DNA from 4 places in the Sinorhizobium sojae CCBAU 05684 genome. Region 3 is predicted to be linked to each of the others. Evidence: predicted binding sites of a transcription regulator. Region 3 holds the regulator's gene; each other region holds the start of a gene.

Region 1 (5,500 bases), 1.5 Mb from region 3:
TATGCTCTCCCGAAGTTGTGGAAGGGGACCGGTATGATGGACAGGAAGACCAGGCGTGGACGTGCGGAAATGACGGCGGCGATGCTGATCTCGGGAACGATCGGCTGGTTCGTCCTGATGTCCGGTCAGCCGGTGGCTGGCGTCGTCTTCTGGCGTTGTGTTTTCGGGGCCGCGACTCTCGCCGCGCTTGCGGCCATGCTTGGCCTCATTGACCTCCGCCGTCTACGCCTGCGCGTAATCGTCCTCTCCGTTGCCGGTGGTATGGCGATCGTGGTTAACTGGCTGCTGCTCTTTGCGGCCTACCCGCGCGCATCGATCTCGATCGCGACGATGGTCTACAACACCCAGCCCTTCATGCTGCTCGGGCTCGGCGCCCTCTTTCTTGGTGAAAGGATCACCCCGGCCAAACTCTTCTGGCTTTCGGTGTCCTTCGCCGGCATGATCGCGATCGTCTCCGCCAAGCCGGCGGGTGGTTTCGAGCCCGCCAACTATCTCGCCGGCGTCGGGCTCGCCCTCGCAGCCGCCTTCTTCTATGCCATCGCGGCGATCGTCACGAAGCTTCTCCAGGGCACACCACCGCTGCTCATCGCACTGATTCAAGTGATCACTGGTGCCGTGATGCTGGCGCCCTTCGCGCTTGCCAACCCGCTGCCGCAGGACGGGACGCAGTGGATGTTGCTGATCGTCATCGGCGTTGTCCATACCGGTGTCATGTACATCCTGCTATACGGGGCGATCCAGAAGCTGCCGACCCATGTGACCGGTGCGCTCTCCTTCATCTACCCGATCGCTGCGATCGTGGTCGAACGCATTGCCTTCGGTCACGCGCTGCAAGCGGTCCAGATCGCCGGATCGGCCGCGATCCTGCTTGCCGCCGCCGGTACCAATCTCGGCTGGAATCTTCGGTCCATCCCGCTTATCAGACTCGCACGCAAACGGAGCGCATCATGATCACCTGCTATCTGAAATACGTCATCGATCCCTACAAGGTCGAGGAGTTCGAGCATTACGCCAAGCTCTGGATTCCGCTGGTGAACCGCCTCGGCGGCAGTCACCACGGCTACTTCATGCCGCATGAGGGCGCGAACAACATCGCACTCGCGCTCTTCAGCTTTCCCTCGCTTGCGGCCTACGAGGCCTATCGCGAGAAGATGGCGACGGATTCCGAATGCCAGGCGGCCTTCGCCTATGCAGAAGAGACACGCTGCATCGCGAGCTATGAACGCAGCTTCATGCGCCCCGTTTTCGAATGAGTTGCCTCTGGGCCGCGAGCGGAAAAACATTCCCCGACCCGCGGTTTTGGCATCGTTTTTTCCTCCAGTTGCGCCAATCCGGGGCTGTCCCGCTCTGGCCCGAGCCGAGCAACGCCCCTATTCTCGCGGTCAACCGGTCCATACGAAAGGGAGAAACGAAATGCCCGAAGCGCGCAAGCCCGGCCGCGGCCGCATCTATTCCTCGATCACCGAAACGATCGGCGACACGCCGATCATCCGGCTGGACAAGCTTGCCGGGGAGAAGGGCGTCAAGGCGAATCTGCTCGCCAAGCTCGAATTCTTCAACCCGATCGCCTCAGTCAAGGATCGGATCGGCGTCGCCATGGTGGAATCGCTCGAGGCTCAGGGCAGGATTGCCCCGGGGCGCACGACGCTCATCGAGCCGACCTCCGGCAATACCGGCATCGCGCTTGCCTTCGTTGCGGCCGCCAAGGGCTACAAGCTGATCCTCACCATGCCGGAGACGATGTCGGTCGAACGGCGCAAAATGCTGGCGCTGCTTGGTGCGGAACTGGTGCTGACGGAGGGCGCCAAGGGCATGAAGGGGGCCATCGCCAAGGCGCAGGAACTGGTCGAAACGCTACCCGATGCGATCATCCCGCAGCAGTTCGAAAACCCGGCCAACCCAGAAATCCACCGCAGGACGACGGCCGAGGAAATTTGGAACGACACCGAGGGCGCGGTCGATATCCTCGTGTCCGGCATCGGCACCGGCGGCACGATAACCGGTGCCGGCCAGGTGTTGAAGGCACGCAAACCGTCAGTCCAGGTAATCGCGGTGGAGCCCGAAGAATCGCCGGTCCTTTCCGGCGGCGCGCCCGGACCGCACAAGATTCAGGGCATCGGCGCCGGCTTCGCGCCGTCGATCCTCGACACATCGATCTACGACGAGGTGATCACCGTCAACGCGGGCGAAGCGGTAGAGGCCGCGCGCCTGGTCGCGAGACTCGAAGGCGTGCCGGTCGGCATCTCCGCCGGTGCGGCGTTGCAGGCGGCGATCGAAGTCGGGCAGCGCGAAGAGAACGCCGGCAAGACCATCGTCGTCATCATCCCGTCTTTCGCCGAACGCTATCTCTCGACGGTGCTGTTCGAAGGGTTGGGAGCGTAGGTCGAGCCTGCTTTCCGATGACTTACTTCCAATGATTTGCAAGGGCGCCGACGGGCGCCCTTCTTTCGTTATGCCGCAACCATCAACGGCAATCCCGCTGTGCGATGAAGACCGCGAATCTCGCGCGTCAACTTTTACGCACACTTGGGCTGTCGAAGCGCCAAGAGTGGCTGCACCGCTACAGTGCTGCGCGTCTTTTCAGACGCGCAAAGGTCGCTGCTGTATCTCTTGATCTGCGCATCGAACTTTCCAAAAATCTCGATTTCGGGGCGCTAGGCCGCCGCCGGCAGCCGCTCGCCGGCGACGCGGTAGGAGATCGCCTCGGCGAGGTGGATGCGGCCGACCGTCGGCGCGCCGTCGAGGTCGGCAAGCGTGCGAGCGACCTTCAAGACGCGATGGTAGCCGCGGGCAGAAAACTTCATTTTTTCCGCCGCATCTCTGAGGAGTTGCAGGCCCGCCGCATCCGGCTCGGCGATCTTCTCGATCATCGCCGTCGATGAGCGGGCATTACTCGTCAGTTGCGGATGGCCAAGGTCGGTGAAGCGCTCCCTCTGCAGTTCACGGGCGCGGGCAACCCGGCCTGCGACAGTGGCGCTCGCCTCGGCGGTGCCCGGGCGGATCAGGTCGGCGGCGCTGACAGCCGGCACGTCGATGCGGATGTCGATCCGGTCCATCATCGGTCCGGAGACCCGCGCCTGGTAATCGGCCATGCAGCGCGGACCGCGGGCGCAAGTATGGCCCGGCTCTCCGGCCATGCCGCAGCGGCAGGGGTTCATGGCCGCGACGAGTTGGATCGCGGCCGGATAGCTGACGCGGTGATTGGCGCGGGCGATCACGCATTCCGCCGTTTCGAGCGGCTGGCGCAACGCGTCGAGGACCTGCGGCGAGAATTCCGGAAATTCGTCGAGAAACAAAACGCCGTGATGGGCGAGCGACGCCTCGCCGGGCTTTGCCCTGATCCCGCCACCGATCAAGGCTGCCATGGTGGCCGAATGGTGCGGCGCGCGGAACGGCCGCCGATCGGAGAGCTTGCCGCCCGGCAATTGCCCGGCGATCGAATGGATCATCGAGACTTCGAGCAGTTCGGCAGGCGAGAGCGGCGGCAGGATCGAAGGAAGGCGTGCCGCAAGCATCGACTTTCCGGAACCGGGTGGGCCGACCATCAGGAGATTATGATTGCCGGCGGCAGCGACTTCCAGCGCCCGCTTGGCGCTTTCCTGGCCCTTGATGTCGGCGAGATCCGGCAGATTGGCGGCCGTCGCCCGCACGGAGGGTTCCGGACGGGAGATGACCTGCGTGCCGCGGAAATGGTTGGCTATGGCGATCAGGCTTCGCGGTGCGAGGATGTCGATATCCGACCCGGCCCAGGCCGCTTCCGGGCCGCTTTCGGCAGGGCAGATCAGCCCCTTGCCGAGCGCATTGGCGCCGATCGCCGCCGGTAGTGCACCGGCGACGGGCGCGATCGTGCCGTCGAGGTTGAGTTCGCCGATGACAACATAGCCGGAAAGCGCATCAACCGGAATCGCCCCCAGCGCCGCCATCAGGCCGAGCGCGATCGCAAGATCGAAGTGACTGCCCTCCTTCGGCAGGTCCGCCGGCGCCAGATTGACGGTCACCCGCTTGGCTGGCAGCGCCAGGCCGGATGCGTGAAGCGCCGCCTGCACACGCTCGCGACTTTCGGCGACGGCCTTGTCCGGCAGGCCGACGATTTGCATGCCGACCTTTCCCGGTGCGACCATCACCTGAACGTCGACCGGAACGCCCTCGATCCCCTGAAATGCCACCGTGCTGACGCGCGCGACCATGATATCCCCTTGTCCGGCGTGCTCCCACCGCCACAACCGCCGCCGGTACGCGCATCAATCTTGCACGGCACGCGCTCAAAAACAAGAACAATAATAGAACAAACGCAACAATATCCCGGGCGTCGCCAGGGGCGCGACGCGCGCGAGGCAGCCAATCAGCGGCGCTTCCTCTCGATCGCGTCCCAGAGCAGGCTGGCGACATCGGCGCCGCCGAAGCGTTTTACCTCACGGATTCCGGTCGGCGAGGTGACGTTGATCTCGGTCATGTAGTCGCCGATCACGTCGATACCGACGAAGACGAAGCCGCGCTCTTTCAGCGCCGGGCCGATGCGGGCGCAGATTTCCCGCTCGCGGGAGGTCAATTCCGTCGCCTCGGCGCGTCCGCCCACATGCATATTCGAGCGGGCGTCGTGCTCGGCTGGCACGCGGTTGATCGCGCCGACCGGCTCGCCGTCGACGAGCAGGATGCGCTTGTCGCCCTTCCTGACCTGCGGGAGGTATTCCTGGGCGATGAAGGGTTCGCGAAACATCTGACTGAACATTTCGAGTAGCGAGGAGAGATTGCGGTCGTCGCGCGCGGAATGAAAGACGCCGGCGCCGCCATTGCCGTAGAGTGGCTTCAGGATGATGTCGCCCATCTCCTGGCGGAAGCGAGCGATCTCACCCGGGTCGCGGGTGATCAGTGTCTTCGGCATCAGGTCGGGAAACTCGGTGACGAAAATCTTCTCCGGCGAGTTGCGCACCCAGGCCGGATCGTTGACGACGAGCGTCTTCGGATGCAGGCGCTCGAGCAGATGCGTCGAGGTGATATAGGCCATGTCGAAGGGCGGATCCTGGCGAAGCAGGATGACGTCCATGTCCGAAAGATCGATCCGCTCCGGCTCGCCGAGCGTGAAGTGATCGCCCTTCACATCGCGCAGCGTCATCTGCTGCGCCGTCGCATAGACCTTGCCGTCGCGCAGCGACAGCCTGTCGGGCGTATAGTGGAACAGCCGATAGCCGCGGCTTTGCGCCTCGAGGCTCATCGCAAAGGTCGAATCGCCCGCAATGGTGATGCCCGAGACATGGTCCATCTGGACCCCGACATTGACGATTCTTGTCATCTTACCGTTCCTGGTTGGTCCCTGACCGCATCGGCCTTATGCGAGATCGCTGCGGGCGGAATTATACAGCAGTTCAAAGTGCTGCGGCGGCCTTGCTCCCAAGGCGCCACAGAGCCCGCAACATGTAGAACGCGCAAGGCGCCCAGGCAAGGAGACGACAGGTCATTCGAAACCCTCGACGACGCAGGTGATGAGGTCGTGATCGGACAA
Region 2 (5,500 bases), 220 kb from region 3:
GCGTCCCGTGCGATCCCGTTTCGAACAGGACGAAACGCGTCGGATGGCCTTTGGCCTTTAGCGAGCGATAGAACGCGACCTGCGCTTCGGCCGCATAGACGTTGTCGCGGCTGCCGTGGCTGAAATAGATCGGGAGGCCGGCCTTGAAGCCGGCGCTCTTCTGGAAATCCGGATCCGCGGCGCCGCCCATGATCATCATGCCACCGAGCGCGGCTCCTGCCGCCGCGTCCCGCGCGAGACCCCAGCAGATGAAGCTGCCCATCGACGCGCAGGAGAGCACGACCGGTCGCCCGCCGGAACGCACGGAAGCAAAGCGGACCAGCGCTGCGACATCCGCCACGCCTGCCGCGTCGAAGCTGCGCAGGCTCGGGGCATAGTAGGTGCCACCATTGGCTAGCGCGAGATTCTTGAGGCGATTGAAGTTGCCGCCGAAGGAGAAATCATTGGCGCCGAGGCGCCGGTCACCGCCGCGGCCGTGAATGAAGATCACCGTGAAAGCCGCGCCGCCCTCGGGGCCGATGCGGGTGACGTCGAGGGAGCGATCGCCGAGAGTGAGCGTCGCGTTCACCTGCGCCCGCCTCACGCCCAGGGACACATAGGCCTGCTTGACACGGCGCTCCGGAACCTGGTCCCGCCGGTTGATATCGCGCACTTCCTGATAATCGACGATCCGGAAATCGCCGCCGTCCTCCTGCCGGAGCACTCTGCGATAGGCGAACAGGTCATCCTTGAAGGGCCGCAGCGCCGCAGCACCCGCGGCCGTGGCAAGGCTGAGGAAGAAAAGGGCCGCGATCGACCATCGCAGGGACAAAACAATTGTGGACATAGATACCCGGCGGGCTCCCTTGTTCGGCCCATGCCTTGCCATCGGCGCTGCCGGCACGCAACAGTGCAGCCGGCAAATTCGCCGCGTTTTCGCGTTTCTCTCCCTTTCGCAGCAGAGGATATTCGCCTTTTGTTCGCGCATTGCACAAGACTCTGGCAGAATTCGAGGGTGATTCGCGCGGCGAGGATGGCGGCAGCGCCGAGCTCTTGCTATGGCCTGCAGCATGTCTTTCTGGATCGCATCCGATTTGAGGACAGGACATGCAGCCGACACGAGACGACAGGAACGATTTGAACCGATCCATGGACGACAGCAGCGACCTTTTCTCCGCCATGCCCCAACAGCCGAAGCCGGCCGATGCCGCGCCGAGCAAGTCTGTGACGCCTGCCGCCGGCAGCGAGCCCCCGCGCCCCGTCCCGCGGAGCAGCGACGGCAGCGACTACGATGCGTCGGCGATTGAGGTCCTGGAAGGGCTCGAACCGGTGCGCCGGCGCCCGGGCATGTATATTGGCGGGACGGACGAGAAGGCGCTGCATCACCTCTTTGCAGAGGTGATCGACAACTCGATGGACGAGGCCGTCGCCGGCCATGCCAACTTCATCGAGGTCCATCTCGATGCCAACGGCTTTCTGACGGTCACGGACAATGGCCGCGGCATTCCGGTCGAGAACCACCCGAAATTCCCGAACAAGTCGACCCTGGAAGTCGTCATGACGGTGCTGCACGCCGGCGGCAAGTTCGACGGCAAGGCCTATGAGACCTCCGGCGGTCTGCACGGCGTCGGCGTCTCCGTCGTGAATGCGCTGTCGGACTCGCTCGAAGTCGAGGTCGCACGCAATCGCAGGCTCTATCGCCAGCGCTTCTCCCGCGGCATTCCCCAGGGGGGGCTCGAAGACCTCGGCGACGTGCACAATCGCCGCGGCACGAAAGTCCGGTTTCATCCCGACCCGCAGATCTTCGGTCCGCACGCCCGTTTCGAACCGGCGCGGCTCTTCCGGATGGCCCGCTCCAAGGCATATCTTTTCGGCGGCGTTGAAATCCGCTGGTCCTGCGATCCCTCGCTCCTGCCGGAAGGCTCCGAAATTCCAGAGAGGGCCGTGTTCCATTTTCCGGGAGGACTCAAGGATTATCTCGCCGCCACCCTCGGCAAGGAATTCACCGTCACGCGCGAGATCTTCGCCGGCAAGTCGGAACGGCCGGGCGGCCACGGCTCGCTCGAGTGGGCCGTCACCTGGTATGGCGGCGACCAGCAGATTCATTCCTACTGCAACACGATCCCGACGCCGGAGGGCGGGACGCACGAGGCGGGTCTGCGCATCGCCCTGACCAAGGGCCTCAAGAACTACGCGGAGCTCACGCAGAATAAGCGTGCGGCGATCATCACCACCGATGACGTCATGATATCGGCTGCCGGCATGCTCTCGGTTTTCATCCGCGAACCGGAATTCGTCGGCCAGACGAAGGACAAGCTCGCGACCGTCGAGGCGCAACGCATTGTCGAAAACGCGCTGCGCGACCCCTTCGACCACTATCTCGCCGACAATCCGGCGGAAGCGGCCAAGCTCCTCGACTGGGTCGTCGAGCGCGCCGAGGAGCGCGTTCGCCGGCGCAAGGAAAAGGAAGTCAGCCGCAAGACGGCAGTGCGCAAGCTGCGGCTTCCGGGAAAACTTGCCGATTGCGCGCAGAACACGGCGGAAGGCGCGGAACTCTTCATCGTCGAAGGCGATTCGGCCGGCGGTTCGGCCAAGCAGGCGCGCAACCGTGCCAACCAGGCGATCCTGCCGCTGCGCGGCAAGATCCTGAACGTCGCGAGTGCCGGCCGCGAGAAGCTCGGCGCGAATCAGCAGATCGGCGATCTCGTCCAGGCGCTCGGCTGCGGCACCCGCTCGAAATACCGCGAAGAGGATCTACGCTACGAGCGCGTCATCATCATGACCGACGCCGACGTCGACGGCGCTCACATCGCCTCCCTGCTGATCACCTTCTTCTATCAGGAGATGCCGGAACTCATCCGCGGCGGTCACCTCTACCTCGCCGTGCCGCCGCTCTATCGGCTAAGCCAGGGATCGAAGACGCTCTATGCCCGTGACGACGCGCATCGTGAGGAACTGATGCGGACGGAATTCAACGGCCGCGGCAAGGTCGAGATCGGACGCTTCAAGGGCCTCGGCGAAATGCTGCCGGCGCAGCTCAAGGAAACGACCATGGACCCGGCCAACCGCACCCTGCTCAAGGTCGAGATCGATGATGTCGACTTCGAAGGCACGCGCGAGGCCGTCGATAGCCTGATGGGCACCAAGGCCGACGCTCGCTTCCGCTTTATTCAGGAACGGGCGGTCTTTGCAGACAATCTGGATATTTGAGCGTAGCCGACATTGCCCCTCATCCGGCCTGCCCGCCCTCCGCAGCAGCTGCGGAGGGATGCCTCACACAATGCCGCCTACCCGCTTCTCCATGAACAAACTCAACGGATCGGGAAGATAGCTGCCGAAGGCCGGGCGCTCCACGTATCCGGCCACCCGATAAAGCCCGATCGCTTCCGGCTGGTGGATGCCTGTTTCGAGGCGGATCGCTGCCAGGCCAAGCTTCTCCGCCTTTTCCTCGATCGCCGAAAGAAGCCACTTACCGATCTTCAACCCCCTCGCCTGCGGATCGACAAACATGCGCTTGATCTCCGCCGTGCCGTCGCCGGCTTCTACCAGCGCGCAGCAGCCGACGATCTCTCCGGCGCGACGCGCGACGTAGAAGGCCACGGTCGGCTCCTCCAGCGCCGAGATATCGACCAGGTGATTGCTTTCCGCCGGATAAAGCGAGGCGAGATAGACATCGGAGAGTTCGAGCAGACGGATGATACCGGGCTGGCGTGGCGGCTCTTCGCTAACGGTTATGGATGGCATTCAGATCCTGACCTCTTCTTTCGGCGCTGCATGCCGGCGAATGTAACGGCGAAGCCGGTTTCATCCAATACGCTGAATGGCGCAGGTGGGCCTGCAATCAATCCGAGTAACGGTACGAAACAATTTGTTTCGAGACGCGGACATTTTGCCCTACATCGGCGCGAATCAAACGCTCATAAGAGCAGAGACTGCATTCAAAAGACGGACGAGAGAGACCATGAAAGCCGCCCTGATCGTCATGACCATTCTCGGTTGCGATGACAATGTCAGCCAGTGCCACTACATCTCCACCGTAAACGGAAGCTGGCCTTCAATCGCGCAATGCGACACGGATTCGCAGAAGGAGCTGCCAAAATTCTCCAACAGAAATTATCCGGTGGTCGTCGCCGTTTGCGAGACCCCGGGGCAGGACATGGTGACTTCGATAGAGCCCGGACCCGGGACCGCACCGCCGGCGACGCCCAAGGCAACGGCGACGCAATTGCCGGCCACGCCGCAGGAGGTGGCCACGCCGCCGGCAACCGAAGAGGCGCAGCCGGGCTTGCCGAAGCGTGCACTCGCCTGGCTCGGCGGCGCAATACCGGATCGGGAGAGGCTGAAGGCGATCGTCACCGCCCCCGTTCACTACATGGAAGACGGATACTCCTGGGTGGCGCGCCGGTTCGAGCACTGACGGGGCAGTCACGCCGCCTGCAGCGACGCGAGCGAGGCGTAGTCGCGCGCAAGCTGTCGCTTCTCGGCGAAGGCGAGACGTTCCACGAGTTCGGCGATGGCGGCCGCAGCATTCGAAGGCGTCCTGCGGCTGCGGAGCCGGTCGAGAAGGCGTGTCGCAATCGGCGCGTGCAAGGCATCGTCCCCGTCCTTCGCCTCCCGCTGCCAAAGCAGCACAGCTTCCGCAAAGATCTCGCCAACGTCGCGTCCGAGCCCCGTGCTTTCCAGGAGCGCTCTGATCGAGTGGATACGTCCGCCGGAAAGGATCGAGCGGACGCGCTTCGGAGCGACGCCGGAAAGCTCCACGATCGCAGCGACGAAGAGGTCGCCTGCGCCGCCGCAGAGTGCACGCATGAGGAAAGCCGGAGACAGACGGCCGGCCTCGCGCAAATGGGCGATCATCCGGGCCAGTTCTTCCGGCCGCGCCGCGGTCGCCATCGCGAGCGCGGCGACGTCGCCGGCTTCGCGCGTTACGCGCTCCGCCCGCGCGGCGCCGATCGTCGCCTGCACCAGGCTGCAGCCGGCGAGCGCATCGCCGAGTCGTGCGGCCAGCAATTGGCGAGCGTCGCTCGGCAGATCGGCCCGCGCGAGCAGCCGCTCGCGAATGTCGGCGATATGTCCAAGCCGGTCGGCGATCCGCATAAGCGAGCGCTGCAGCAGCGCGGCTCCGTCGTTTTCGAGCAGGATCGATACCTCCTCCTGGTCGCCGATTTCGGCGATGGCGGCCGCAACGGAGCAGGAGACCGTGTCACGTGCTGCAATCAGGGCACGCGTCTCGGCTGTTCCTCGGGCAGCGATATCGACGAGATCCTCATCCGAGAGCACCCGCGAACGGGAGATCGCCACAAAGGCGATCTCCGGCTGGTCTTCCGCCAGCGCCCTGATCACCGTTCGCGGCGCGGTCGAGCAATCGGCGAGGGCTTCGATAAGAGAAAGGCGCACCTTTGGCGAGGGATCGTCGAGCAGATAGGTCATCGCCATTTCGGCGGCATGCCGGTCGATGCCGTTCATGTCTGCCAGGGCGTAGGCTTGGGCAAGTGCAGTCGCGGCGCGCGCTCGATCGCTC
Region 3 (5,500 bases):
CCTCCGCGAGCAGCGCGAAGGCGGCGAGCACGAGGACAATCGAAATCGCCCCCCAGCCGCGGTGGCTGAAGCCGTTGGACTTCGTGGAGGCGAGATTGGCGGCCACGTCGAAAATGCCGGCCAGCACGGCGAAGGCAAAGGAGAAACTGGACATGCTCATCGCTCGCCTTCCTCGTCCTGCACCTTGCCGGCATTGACGAGAAGGATGCCGGCAACGGCCATGGAGAGGCCGAGCATCTCGCGACCGGTCAGCACGTGATCGAAGACAAGCACGGAGACGAGCGTGATCAGGGCGACGCCCGAGCCTTCCCAGATCGCGTAGGCGACGCCGACGGGAATCGTCTTCACCGCCCTTGCGAGAAACACGTAGGAGAGCGCGATCGAGCCATACATGACCGCGTGGCCGACATAGGCGCCGGCGGCCTTCAGCGCGGTAAGGCCGGCGATTTCGGTGGCAATGGCAAGAACCAGGAAAAACCATGCGAGACGCATGCGGAACCTCTGAGAGACCTGCAGCGCCGAGCGTCCTTCGGGACGCGCAAAGGACGCTCTAAATCTTTGAATCCACGCATTGTGCTTTCCGAAAATCGGGTCCGATTTTCGCACCGATGCGCAAACAAACGAAAAGAGCCATTCGGGCCTTCGCCGCGAATGGCTCTTCGAAACTGGCTCCCCGGGCCGGATTCGAACCGGCGACCTATCGATTAACAGTCGAGTGCTCTACCGCTGAGCTACCAGGGATCATCTGCGCCGCAGAAGTGAGGCTGCTAATACAAATGCTTTTTCGATTTGCCAAGCGATTTTTCAAAAAAAATCGAGAGCGCCGCTTGCTCGGCTGTGGAGAAAGCACCAATTCTGGGAAAGTCGCAGGAAGGAAGCAATGGCGCAGGGCGAGAAAAAAAGGCATTTCGGTATCGATCCGAAAACACGGGAGATGATCCTGGGAAAATGGCGCATCGGCCTGCCCGACTCGCCGGCCCTGCGGGTGACGGTGGGGCTGCTGCTCATCGCCGGCGGTATTCTCGGCTTTCTGCCGATTCTTGGCTTCTGGATGGTCCCGCTGGGGATGCTCGTGCTGTCGCACGACATACCGGTGGTGCGTCGCGCACGCCGGAGGCTCGCCGTGTGGTGGGCCCGCTGGCGCGGCAATGCCGAGAAATCATCCGGGGAGTAGAATGCGACTTGGGCTAGCTCGCCTGTGAAGAAACGTCGAGTGCGTCCGGAACGACCTCGAGTGGGTGGCGACTGCGCTTCGGCCGCAGATACGGCTTTAGTACCGCGTGGACGTGTCCCTCGTTTGGTAGCGCCGCTGGATCGTTCAATACTCTGGCGAGATTTAAGAACAGCTTCCCACGCATTTGCCGCAGTCGGAAGTCGTTGGCCCTGCTGCTGAGAGCGAAAATGCGCAACGGGCTTTTTTCACCGGTCCCGTCGATGCACAGCAGTTCCTCAAAACCGCGGCGATCCGTCACGACGAAGTTGCCGGCATTGCAATCCATCAGCACGATGTGAAGCCTGCGAAAGCGATCGAAAAGCTCTTCGATCATCGCCAGGTGCCTTGCCGTCAACCGCCCCGCCAGCGCCAGGTCGCGCAAGGTCGGGGCCAACTGTCCGTCTGCCATAGTGATCTTCTCGACCACGAGACCGAGACCGTGTTCGGTCTGAACGAAGCCCAGCACTCCGGGGATGGGGAGATCGGCTGTATCGGCCAGGGTGAACTTTCGGGCCTGTTCAATGAACTCGTCGACCTCGCGTCGAAAAGTGCGGTAGGCGCCGAACCGCTTGAACCGATCGAAGAAGCGGAGCATCCGCGTCGATTGGCGCTCGCCGCCCTTGCCCCTGGTTCTGAGAACCTTGATCAGAATGTTCGGGTATAGGTCGTGCTCGAAAACACACCGCTGGTGCCCGACTGCGCATTGGTGCCAGTCGGAAAGGGAGATCTTGCCGTCGAACATTTCCTCCCCCTCGGAATGCGACCGTTTTGTAACGAAATAGTGTCAGTGGAGGAAAATCAAGGAAAATCCAACCTTGTGGGTGAATTTATTGAGAACGTGACTGTATGGTTGTGTTCGACCAAGCGCCCGGTGAGGAGCCACTCGGGCACGAGAGGCTGCCGGTGCGTCAGATGATTTCAGCTGACCGCAAAATGCTCTAACGGCTGGCGGTTGTTTCGGAAGCGGATGCTCCCTCGAAACAGATAGAAGCCGTTTTCGCCGGAGCAGTCGCTGGTCCGGCCAAAACGGAATCGACGTTCCGCTACAGCGCCGCGCGTCTTTTCAGACGCGCAAAGGTCGCTGGAACTCTTTGAATCTGCGCATCGAGCTTTCCGAGGATCGGCTCCGATTTTCGGGGCGCTAGGCAAGTGGTCGTCGCCGCAAAGCATACACTCTGTAGGAGGACGCTCTCAGTCCACTTGTGAAAACATGGCGGCGCTCATCGGCGCCATCAAATCACGATCATCAGGGGGGAATTGTTGGAGGCCTCGCCCGGAATTGAACCGGGGTACAAGGATTTGCAGTCCTCTGCGTCACCACTCCGCCACGAGGCCTCACCGACAAGAAATATCAAGTCGTGGCCAGCGTTTAGAATCATTCGAGATGAACCGCAAGAGGCAATTTCCGAAAAACGCACCCCTCGTCTCGGCGCATTCTTGAAGGACGTTGGCGAAGCCGCCGGATTGCCGATGAATAGGTGATGCCCCACCAAAACGCGGCAAAAACAGTGAGACGGCGGCGCGAACGGGCTGTAGCATTTTGAATTGCTGCATGCATTTGTCCTTAAATCGAGATCGATTTCAAGGCGACATGCAGTACCCGGCAGTTTCCCACATCAGGGCAGCGATCGAAATCCGGACAGGGTCGGCAGCAAAGAGCGGAATGCCCCCGAACCCGCCGGTATCGCTCTGTTAATTTGCGCCGATTGTGCGAACCAAAATTCGTCCGACCGCAAAATTATCTCCGGCGCTGTGCGTCCCTCAGGACGCACAAAGGACACTGTTAGCTCTTTGAATCTGCGCTCGTGCTTTCCGAAAAGCGGGGCCGATCTCGGGGCGATGCGCTAGTGGTACCGTCGTATCAGCCCGACGAGTTTACCCTGGATTTTCACCCGGTCCGGTCCGAATATCCGGGTCTCGTAGGCCGGGTTCGCCGCTTCGAGCGCAATCGACGCACCTTTCCGGCGGAAGCGCTTCAATGTCGCTTCCTCATCGTCGATCAGCGCCACGACGATATCGCCCGGGCTGGCCGTGCTCGCGTTGCGGATGATCACGGTGTCGCCATCGAGGATGCCGGCCTCGATCATCGAGTCGCCCTTGATCTCCAAGGCGTAATGTTCGCCGCTGCCGATCATGTCGATCGGTACGGAAACCTCGTGCGTATTGTTCTGAATCGCTGAAATCGGAACGCCGGCGGCGATCCGCCCCATGACGGGAACCGCAATCGATGCCGTTTCGGCCGGCGGCGGCTCGGCCTTGGGCGCGGCAGGCGTCTTGCCCAGACTGCCCTCGATGACGCTTGGCGAAAAGCCGCGCCTTGGCTGCGCCGGAGCCGTATAAGCTTCCGGCAACTTGATAACTTCAAGCGCGCGGGCCCGATTGGGCAGCCGGCGAATGAAGCCGCGCTCCTCGAGCGCGGTGATCAATCGGTGGATGCCCGACTTCGATGCAAGATCGAGCGCGTCTTTCATTTCATCGAAGGACGGCGGGACTCCCGATTCCTTCATTCGTTCATGAATGAAGAGAAGCAATTCCTGTTGCTTGCGGGTCAGCATGGCGCGTCACTCCAGAATCGCGAAACAAATCAAGAACAGACACTATCCGTTCCATTTGTGTTCCGCAAGTGCCTAAAATTCCGTGAACTTTGCCAGGCTGAATATTTGGCCGACATCGCTGTGCCGGCGCCGATGAGCCATTGGGCTGTCCGGCGACGACGGCGTTCAAGTGGCGCCCGATCAATAGGCGAGACGCAGACCTCCGGGGCTGAGCACGTCGAAGTCAGGCTCAGGGTAGGGGCCGTGCCATTGCGTGTAGGTCGTATTGCCCGTAGCGCCGGTCGTGGCGCATCCCGAAAGTGCCAGGAGCGCCAATGCTGCAACCGCCATCAGAGTTTTAGAGGGCATGTTTTTCTCCACTCGCGGGAGTTGCCGAGATGCGAAACTGCAGACCTTAACTGTCCCTCAATTCGCTGGCGATGGCAAGGGAGCGTCGATGGCCGAAATCCTCATTTAGCCATCCTGGTAAACGACTTGGGGCGATGCGCCTCGGCGTAAACACCTGTTGCGTGAGCGGCCTGATCAGGGCCGTTGCGCTTCTGCGCGGCGGACAAAAGGGAAGAATGGTGGAGTCGAAGGGAGTCGAACCCTCGACCTCCGCAGTGCGATTGCGGCGCTCTCCCAACTGAGCTACGACCCCACGGGCCCAAACTATATAGAAGAATTCGACAGCCCGCGCCAGTCCGTTCGACTGCGTCGGCGGGCTCTGGTTCGGACGGGTTCAGGTGGCGGATGGGGTGGGATTCGAACCCACGGTAGGCTCTCACCTACGCCGGTTTTCAAGACCGGTGCCTTAAACCGCTCGGCCACCCATCCGGGCAGCGCGTTATTGCGCGAAGTGCGGTTCGTTGCAAGATTTAAGCGAGGCGTCCGCACGAATTATTTCTTGGACCTCTGCTGCTCGGCACCCACATTCCACCGGCCTCGCGTTCACCATTCGTAAACCATAACGAGCAAAATCCGGCGCGATCTCACCTAGAATTCGTATTTTTGCCTTGATGTTGTCATCATTGCTCGATTGTCCCTTTTCGGGACGCCGAAAGATCCGCGGGGGTGACATGCGGACCGTTCTGCCACGAATTTGCGAATGACCTTGTGGGACAGATGATATCTCATAGAAATGCGGCCTGCCTTGCGAGGGGATTGCGCCTCGCTGCAATTCCACTGCTTTGCGCTACGCTGGCGGCCTGCGGCTCCACGTCCAGCGTCAAGAAGAGCAAGTCGAGGAGCAAGGAATATTTCGCCGAATCCGTCTATGGCGTCAAAGCGAGCCCACGGGTCGCGACCGGGCGCAATATGCCGAAGGGCGGCGGGCGCTTCCAGGTCGGCAAGGCCTACCAGGTCAAGGGCAAGTGGTATAAGCCGAAGGAGGAGCCGGGTTACAACAAGACCGGCATGGCTTCCTGGTACGGCTCGGCCTTTCATGGCCGGTTGACCGCGAATGGCGAGGTCTACGACAAGTATCACCTTTCCGCGGCGCACCCGACCTTCCCTTTGCCGAGCTATGCTCGCGTCACCAATCTGGAGAACGGTACATCGGTCATCGTGCGTGTGAACGATCGCGGGCCCTATGAATATGGCCGGATCATCGATGTTTCCTCCAAGACCGCCGACCTGCTCGATATCAAGCGCAAGGGAAGCGCCAAGGTGCGCGTGCAATATGTCGGCCGGGCTCCGCTCGAGGGCAACGACATGCCCTATCTCATGGCGTCCTACGTCACCAAGGGCGATC
Region 4 (5,500 bases), 1.0 Mb from region 3:
GGCAACAAGCAGAAGGCGCTCGATACGGTCTCAGTCGGCGAGAACCTCGTCAACAATTACACCCCTCTCGAGGCGCTCAGGAAGAGCATCGAAGACGGCAAGCACCAGGAGCAGCAGGTGCGCACGGCCGTGCAGGGCGCGGCTGCCGTGCTTTTCTCGATCGGTGGCGCGCTCAACCGCGAGGGGGCCGAGGACATCGTATCGCTCTACCTGCAGACGGCGCGCCGGCTCGATCCCGGCAGTGCTGATGTCCTGGTGATGCTGGGAGGCATTGCCGAAAACCTGAAGAAGGAAGATGAGGCAATCGCACTTTACAAGAGCGTGCCGGAAGACTCGCCGATGCGCCGCGTCTCGGAACTGCAGCTGGGCCTCGCCCTTGCCGGCATCGGCAAGGTCGACGAGGCGAAGAAGCATCTGCAGGGGCTGATCGAACTCGATCCCAAGAACATCCGCAACTATCTTGCCTATGGCAGCGTGCTTTCCGATGCCAAGGCCTACAAGGAAATGGGCGAGCTTTACGACCGCGCGGTCGAGGCGATCGGGCCGGTTCCGAACCGCAGCGACTGGACCGTCTTCTTCCAGCGCGGAATTGCTTACGAGCGCCAGAAGCTCTGGGAGAAGGCAGAGCCGAATTTCCGCAAGGCTCTGGAGCTCAATCCCGACCAGCCGCAGGTTCTGAACTATCTCGGCTACTCCTGGGTCGACATGAACATCAACCTCGAAGAGGGCTTGGAGATGATCCGCAAGGCGGTCGAGCTCAAGCCCGACGACGGTTACATTGTCGATTCGCTCGGCTGGGCCTATTTCCGCATGAACCGCTTCGACGAGGCGGTGGACGAGCTCGAGCGTGCGGCGGAGCTGATGGCCGGAGATCCGACGATCAACGATCACCTCGGCGACGCCTATTGGCGGGTCGGACGCAAGCTCGAGGCGGTGTTCCAATGGAACCAGGCGCTGGAGTTGGAGCCTGAGGAAGCGGAAATCCCGAAGATCAAGGCAAAGATCGAAAACGGACTGCCGCTGCTCGAGCAGAACGTTCCGGCCGCGGCGGATGCCAAGGAGACCCTGCCGAAAAAGGGCGCCGCGGAAACCGCCGCATCGGACAAGAAATCTTGATAGAATGCGGGCTGGCGACCTCTCCGGCTTCGCACTGAACTGTGCGGCGCCGGCCAAAATCAATCTGGCGCTGCATGTCGTCGGCCAGCGTGCCGACGGCCACCACCTACTCGAAAGTCTGGTCACCTTCGCCGATCACGGCGACCGAGTGGGCTTGGCGCCGGCGGAGACTGACCGCTTCACGGTCTCGGGCCGCTTCTCGCTGGATTTGCCGACCTCGGCTCATGACCGTGATGGCAATCTGGTCCTTCGCGCACGCGATCTCCTGCGCCGGGAACTTGCCGGGCGAGGAGCAGCCGCTGGCCCGGTTCATCTACATCTCGAAAAAAACGTACCTATCGCCTCCGGCATTGGCGGGGGCTCGGCAGACGCCGCAGCGGCGCTCAAGGGGCTGCTTGCGCTCTGGAATGCCAGCATCAAGCCCGAGAGGCTGAATGAGCTCGCCCTCGAGCTCGGTGCCGACGTGCCGATGTGTCTGGAAGGCCGGGCACTTCTGGCAAAGGGAATCGGCGAAGTGATCACCCCGCTCGCCGATCTGCCGTCCTTCTCCATCGTGCTCGCCAACCCGCTCGTCGCCGTGTCAACGCCGATGATCTTCAGCATGCTTGCCAGAAAGGCGAACCCACCGCTGGCGCTACCGCAAGGCATTGAAACGACCGAGGAGTGGCTGAGCGCTCTGGCCGGCATGCGTAACGACCTGGAACCGCCGGCGCGGACCCTGGAACCTGCGATCGAACACGTGTCCGACGCCCTGAGCGCGGCGGGCGCAGACCTCGTGCGCATGTCCGGTTCGGGCGCCACCTGCTTCGGCCTGTTCAGCAGCGACGAAGCGGCGGCTGCGGCTGCACGGCGTATTTCCGCCGCTCATACGGGGTGGTACGTTCTAGCCAGCCGCACCGCCGGAAAAAGAGGATAAGGCCAGATGCCGGGCATCGACGAGACTCGCCGCTTCATTCCCGTCGGCATCGCCGTCCTGACCGTCTCCGACACGCGCACACGCGCGGACGACAAGTCCGGCGATACGCTCGAGGCGCGGATCCGCGAAGCGGGTCATCTCCTCAAAGCGCGCGCAATCGTCCCGGACGAGCGGCAGAAGATCTTCGACCAGGTGAAAGCCTGGACGCTCGACCCCGAAATCGACGTCGTCATTACCACCGGCGGCACAGGCTTCACCGGTCGCGACGTGACACCGGAGGCGCTGGAGCCGCTCTTCGAAAAGCGCATGGACGGCTTTTCCGAGGTCTTCCACCGCATCTCCTATGACAAGATCGGCACATCGACGGTCCAGTCTCGAGCAACCGGCGGGGTTGCCAACGCGACTTTTGTCTTCGTGCTTCCCGGCTCGCCCGGGGCCTGCAAGGATGCATGGGATGGAATCCTAAAACAGCAGCTCGATTACCGGCACATGCCATGCAATTTCGTCGAGATCATGCCACGGCTCGACGAGCACCTGAAGCGCAGCTGAGGAGGCCTGTTCCCTTTGGAACAGCCGCCGGCGGAAAGAGCCGCTACATTTTTCCCGTTAGCTTCGAGCGAAGCGGCCGCAGCAGGCAGCGACTCTCCGCTTTGAACGAATGCGACGACGCCTCTTTCCCGGATATGTTGGGAAACAGGAGACATACAACATGCATGCCATTTGGAAAGGGGCGTGCATGGCAAAGACATTTCGCGAAAAAGATGATTTAAGCGTTGACTCGGGGGTGCCGAAAGGCACACCCCTATTCCGTGTTGGCCCGGCTTTTTACCGGCCCGATTCAGGCGCGCTCCGCCATCCGGTGGCTTTGCGCAACCCAGGCCGGAACGAGTTCGGTCCCAAGCTTGCACACCGAACGCGCATTGGCGATATCGCTCAACCGCATATCGGCACGCGCCATTGCGACGGCGTCGAGCTTGCGCATCAAGAACCCAGCCTCGAGCGGAGGCGCCCTCCTCGACAGGCGGCTGAGCAGAGGCCGCTTGTGCACTCTCGATGGAGAAAAGCGCGCCGGGGCCTTGTTGAGCGAGACATATTCGAGGAGCTCGTCGACCCAGCGGCCAAGAGGGCGGGCGCCCGGCTCGAGCAGCATCAGCCACTCGCCACGTGCCGAGCGCAGGACATCGACGAGGTCCCAGTCGAGGCAGAAGCGACAGCCGGCGGCGTCGGCGACATGCATCGAGCCGTCCTTGGAACCGTGATCGAGAATAATGACGTCGCTGACGAGCCCTTCCACGGCACCCGTTACAAGGGCGGAAAGCGTTTGCGCTAGCTCCGCTTCGCTGTCCCGCGTTTCCATAATGATCGTCAGCATGGCCGTTCCTAGCGTATTGCAGAGGAAAATACCACAAGATTACAGGGGCAAAGCCAATCGCCTCGCTCCGATTGCGCGACCGAATAATTTTGTTCTTGCTTTGTTCCATTACCTGCGCTAGGAAAATAATCAGAACGGAACAGAGTCGCCAATCGGTTCGAGGAGATTTCCATGAACGAACTGTCTCAACTCAGGCAGGGCGCGTTTGCGCCGGGCAACAGCGCCGAGATCGCCGACTCCATTGCGACCGGAAGCGGCATCAGGATCGATGTCGATCGCCGCCGCGGGCGCGGCGCCGGCCTCAACATGTCAGGGCGTTTCGAGCCCGTAACCCGTGAAACCTTCGACGACGGCTGGCAGACCATCAAGGATCTGCCGCCCTTCATAACGGAGGTCCAGATCGAGAAGCCCCGGTCGGTCATCACCCGCAACGAATCCCCCGACATCCCTTTCGACCGCTCAGTAAATCCTTATCGCGGCTGCGAGCATGGCTGCATCTATTGCTTCGCGCGGCCCACCCATTCCTATATGGGTCTCTCTGCGGGCGTCGACTTCGAATCCAGGCTGTTCGCCAAGCCGGACGCCCCGCGCCTGCTGGAGCGAGAGCTGGCGCGGCCGGATTACAAGTTGCGGCCGATCGCGATAGGCACCAATACCGATCCCTATCAGCCGATCGAAAAGGAATGGCGCATAATGCGCCAAATACTCGAAGTGCTCCAGGCGGCCAACCACCCGGTGATGATTGTTACCAAATCGGCCATGGTGACGCGCGACATCGATCTGCTTGCACCGATGGCGGAAAAGGGTCTCGCGCGTGTCGGCATTTCGGTGACCACCCTCGACCGGAAGCTTGCACGCACTATGGAGCCCAGGGCCTCGACGCCGGCCAAAAGACTTGAGGCGATGCGCGCGGTATCCGAGGCCGGTATTCCAACGGCTGTCCTGGTTGCGCCGGTCATTCCCGCCTTGAACGACCACGAAATCGAACGCGTACTGGACGCGTCCAAGGCGGCCGGCGCTGCCGAGGCCAGCTATGTGCTCCTGCGCCTGCCGCTGGAGGTGAGCCCACTGTTTCGGGACTGGCTGTTGAGAAATTATCCTGATCGCTACAGGCACGTGATGTCGCTGATCCGCTCGATGCGCGGCGGCAAGGACTATGACGCGGAGTTCGGCAAGCGGATGAAGGGCGCCGGCCCCTATGCCTGGCAGATCGGCCGGCGCTTCGAACTCGCCGCCAAGCGGCTTGGCCTCAATCTCACGCGCCGCCAGCTGCGCAACGATCTCTTCGTGCCCCCACTCGGAATGGGCATGCAATTGTCGCTGCTTTGAGGTCGCCGCGCATCTCCGGGGCACCGAGGCGGCAACGGACGGCAGCTCTCACGCGGGCGCCGCTTCGCCGCCCAGCTTATCGGACGCGCAAGATCAATGTCTTTGTCCTCAAATCGAGGTCAATTCACGGAGACATGCAGTAGGTGGTTAGAGCGACATAACCGCGTCCGGTGGGACGCATGTCGCCGTGAGCGCAGACAGGATTTCAGCTCCGGCGTCCTCCCGCCTCAGGATGACGCTGGTTTTCCTCCCGGTCACCGCCGCACTCGTGCCGGGGGGCTTGAAGGGAATCGGGCGGATATGCGAGGGTCCCCCGCATGTCACGTCGCAAACCGCCCGATTCCCCTCTTTTTCCTCTCCATCCGGTGGTCCCGGATTTCGCTCTCGAACTGGCGGCAAAGCGGGACGGCTTCTGGCCCGTTGCCGGTGCCGATGAGGTCGGCCGCGGGCCGCTCGCGGGTCCGGTGGTCGCTGCCGCAGTCATCCTCGATCCCGATGCGGTCCCCGACGGTCTCAACGACAGCAAGCTCCTGAGCGCCGAGCAACGCGAAGCGTTGTTCGACCGGATCATGGCCACGGCCACGGTCTCAATCGCGTCCTCTTCGGCGAGGCACATCGATGCCACCGATATCCTCAAGGCCAGCCTCGACGCCATGCGCCGGGCGATTTGCGGTCTGGCGACAGCGACGCGCTTCGTCCTGATCGATGGGCGCGATGTGCCTCAGGGGCTTTCCTGTCACGCAAAGGCGATCGTCAAAGGCGATTCC

What was found. Region 3 encodes LexA, which represses DNA repair genes until DNA is damaged. Its sites were predicted from a motif close to TGTTCNNNNTGTGTTCNG; they were not measured.
Region 1: the regulator LexA is predicted to act here: its motif matches at 4,271-4,288, upstream of SJ05684_RS17595 (YifB family Mg chelatase-like AAA ATPase).
Region 2: the regulator LexA is predicted to act here: its motif matches at 946-963, upstream of parE (DNA topoisomerase IV subunit B).
Region 4: the regulator LexA is predicted to act here: its motif matches at 3,495-3,512, upstream of SJ05684_RS02135 (PA0069 family radical SAM protein).

What each region holds. Positions count from the first base shown of each region.
Region 1 covers NZ_CP023067.1:3,642,235-3,647,734, reverse strand. The annotation lists gene SJ05684_RS17610 (DMT family transporter) at 37-951, shown strand; gene SJ05684_RS17605 (NIPSNAP family protein) at 948-1,253, shown strand; gene cysK (cysteine synthase A) at 1,414-2,382, shown strand; gene SJ05684_RS17595 (YifB family Mg chelatase-like AAA ATPase) at 2,655-4,187, opposite strand; gene gshB (glutathione synthase) at 4,343-5,290, opposite strand; gene SJ05684_RS17585 (endonuclease) at 5,453-5,500, opposite strand, start outside.
Region 2 covers NZ_CP023067.1:1,224,133-1,229,632, reverse strand. The annotation lists gene SJ05684_RS06105 (alpha/beta fold hydrolase) at 1-868, opposite strand, end outside; gene parE (DNA topoisomerase IV subunit B) at 1,129-3,189, shown strand; gene SJ05684_RS06095 (GNAT family N-acetyltransferase) at 3,253-3,723, opposite strand; gene SJ05684_RS06090 (hypothetical protein) at 3,941-4,396, shown strand; gene SJ05684_RS06085 (DUF2336 domain-containing protein) at 4,405-5,500, opposite strand, start outside.
Region 3 covers NZ_CP023067.1:1,446,306-1,451,805, forward strand. The annotation lists gene SJ05684_RS07200 (SMR family transporter) at 1-160, opposite strand, end outside; gene SJ05684_RS07205 (SMR family transporter) at 157-492, opposite strand; tRNA gene SJ05684_RS07210 (tRNA-Asn) at 667-741, opposite strand; gene SJ05684_RS07215 (hypothetical protein) at 881-1,174, shown strand; gene SJ05684_RS07220 (YrbL family protein) at 1,188-1,955, opposite strand; tRNA gene SJ05684_RS07230 (tRNA-Cys) at 2,475-2,548, opposite strand; gene lexA (transcriptional repressor LexA) at 3,058-3,768, opposite strand; gene SJ05684_RS29970 (hypothetical protein) at 3,949-4,116, opposite strand; tRNA gene SJ05684_RS07245 (tRNA-Ala) at 4,333-4,408, opposite strand; tRNA gene SJ05684_RS07250 (tRNA-Ser) at 4,495-4,584, opposite strand; gene SJ05684_RS07255 (septal ring lytic transglycosylase RlpA family protein) at 4,873-5,500, shown strand, end outside.
Region 4 covers NZ_CP023067.1:445,158-450,657, reverse strand. The annotation lists gene SJ05684_RS02155 (tetratricopeptide repeat protein) at 1-1,116, shown strand, start outside; gene SJ05684_RS02150 (4-(cytidine 5'-diphospho)-2-C-methyl-D-erythritol kinase) at 1,121-2,032, shown strand; gene moaB (molybdenum cofactor biosynthesis protein B) at 2,039-2,581, shown strand; gene SJ05684_RS02140 (glycosyltransferase family protein) at 2,871-3,404, opposite strand; gene SJ05684_RS02135 (PA0069 family radical SAM protein) at 3,576-4,733, shown strand; gene rnhB (ribonuclease HII) at 5,051-5,500, shown strand, end outside.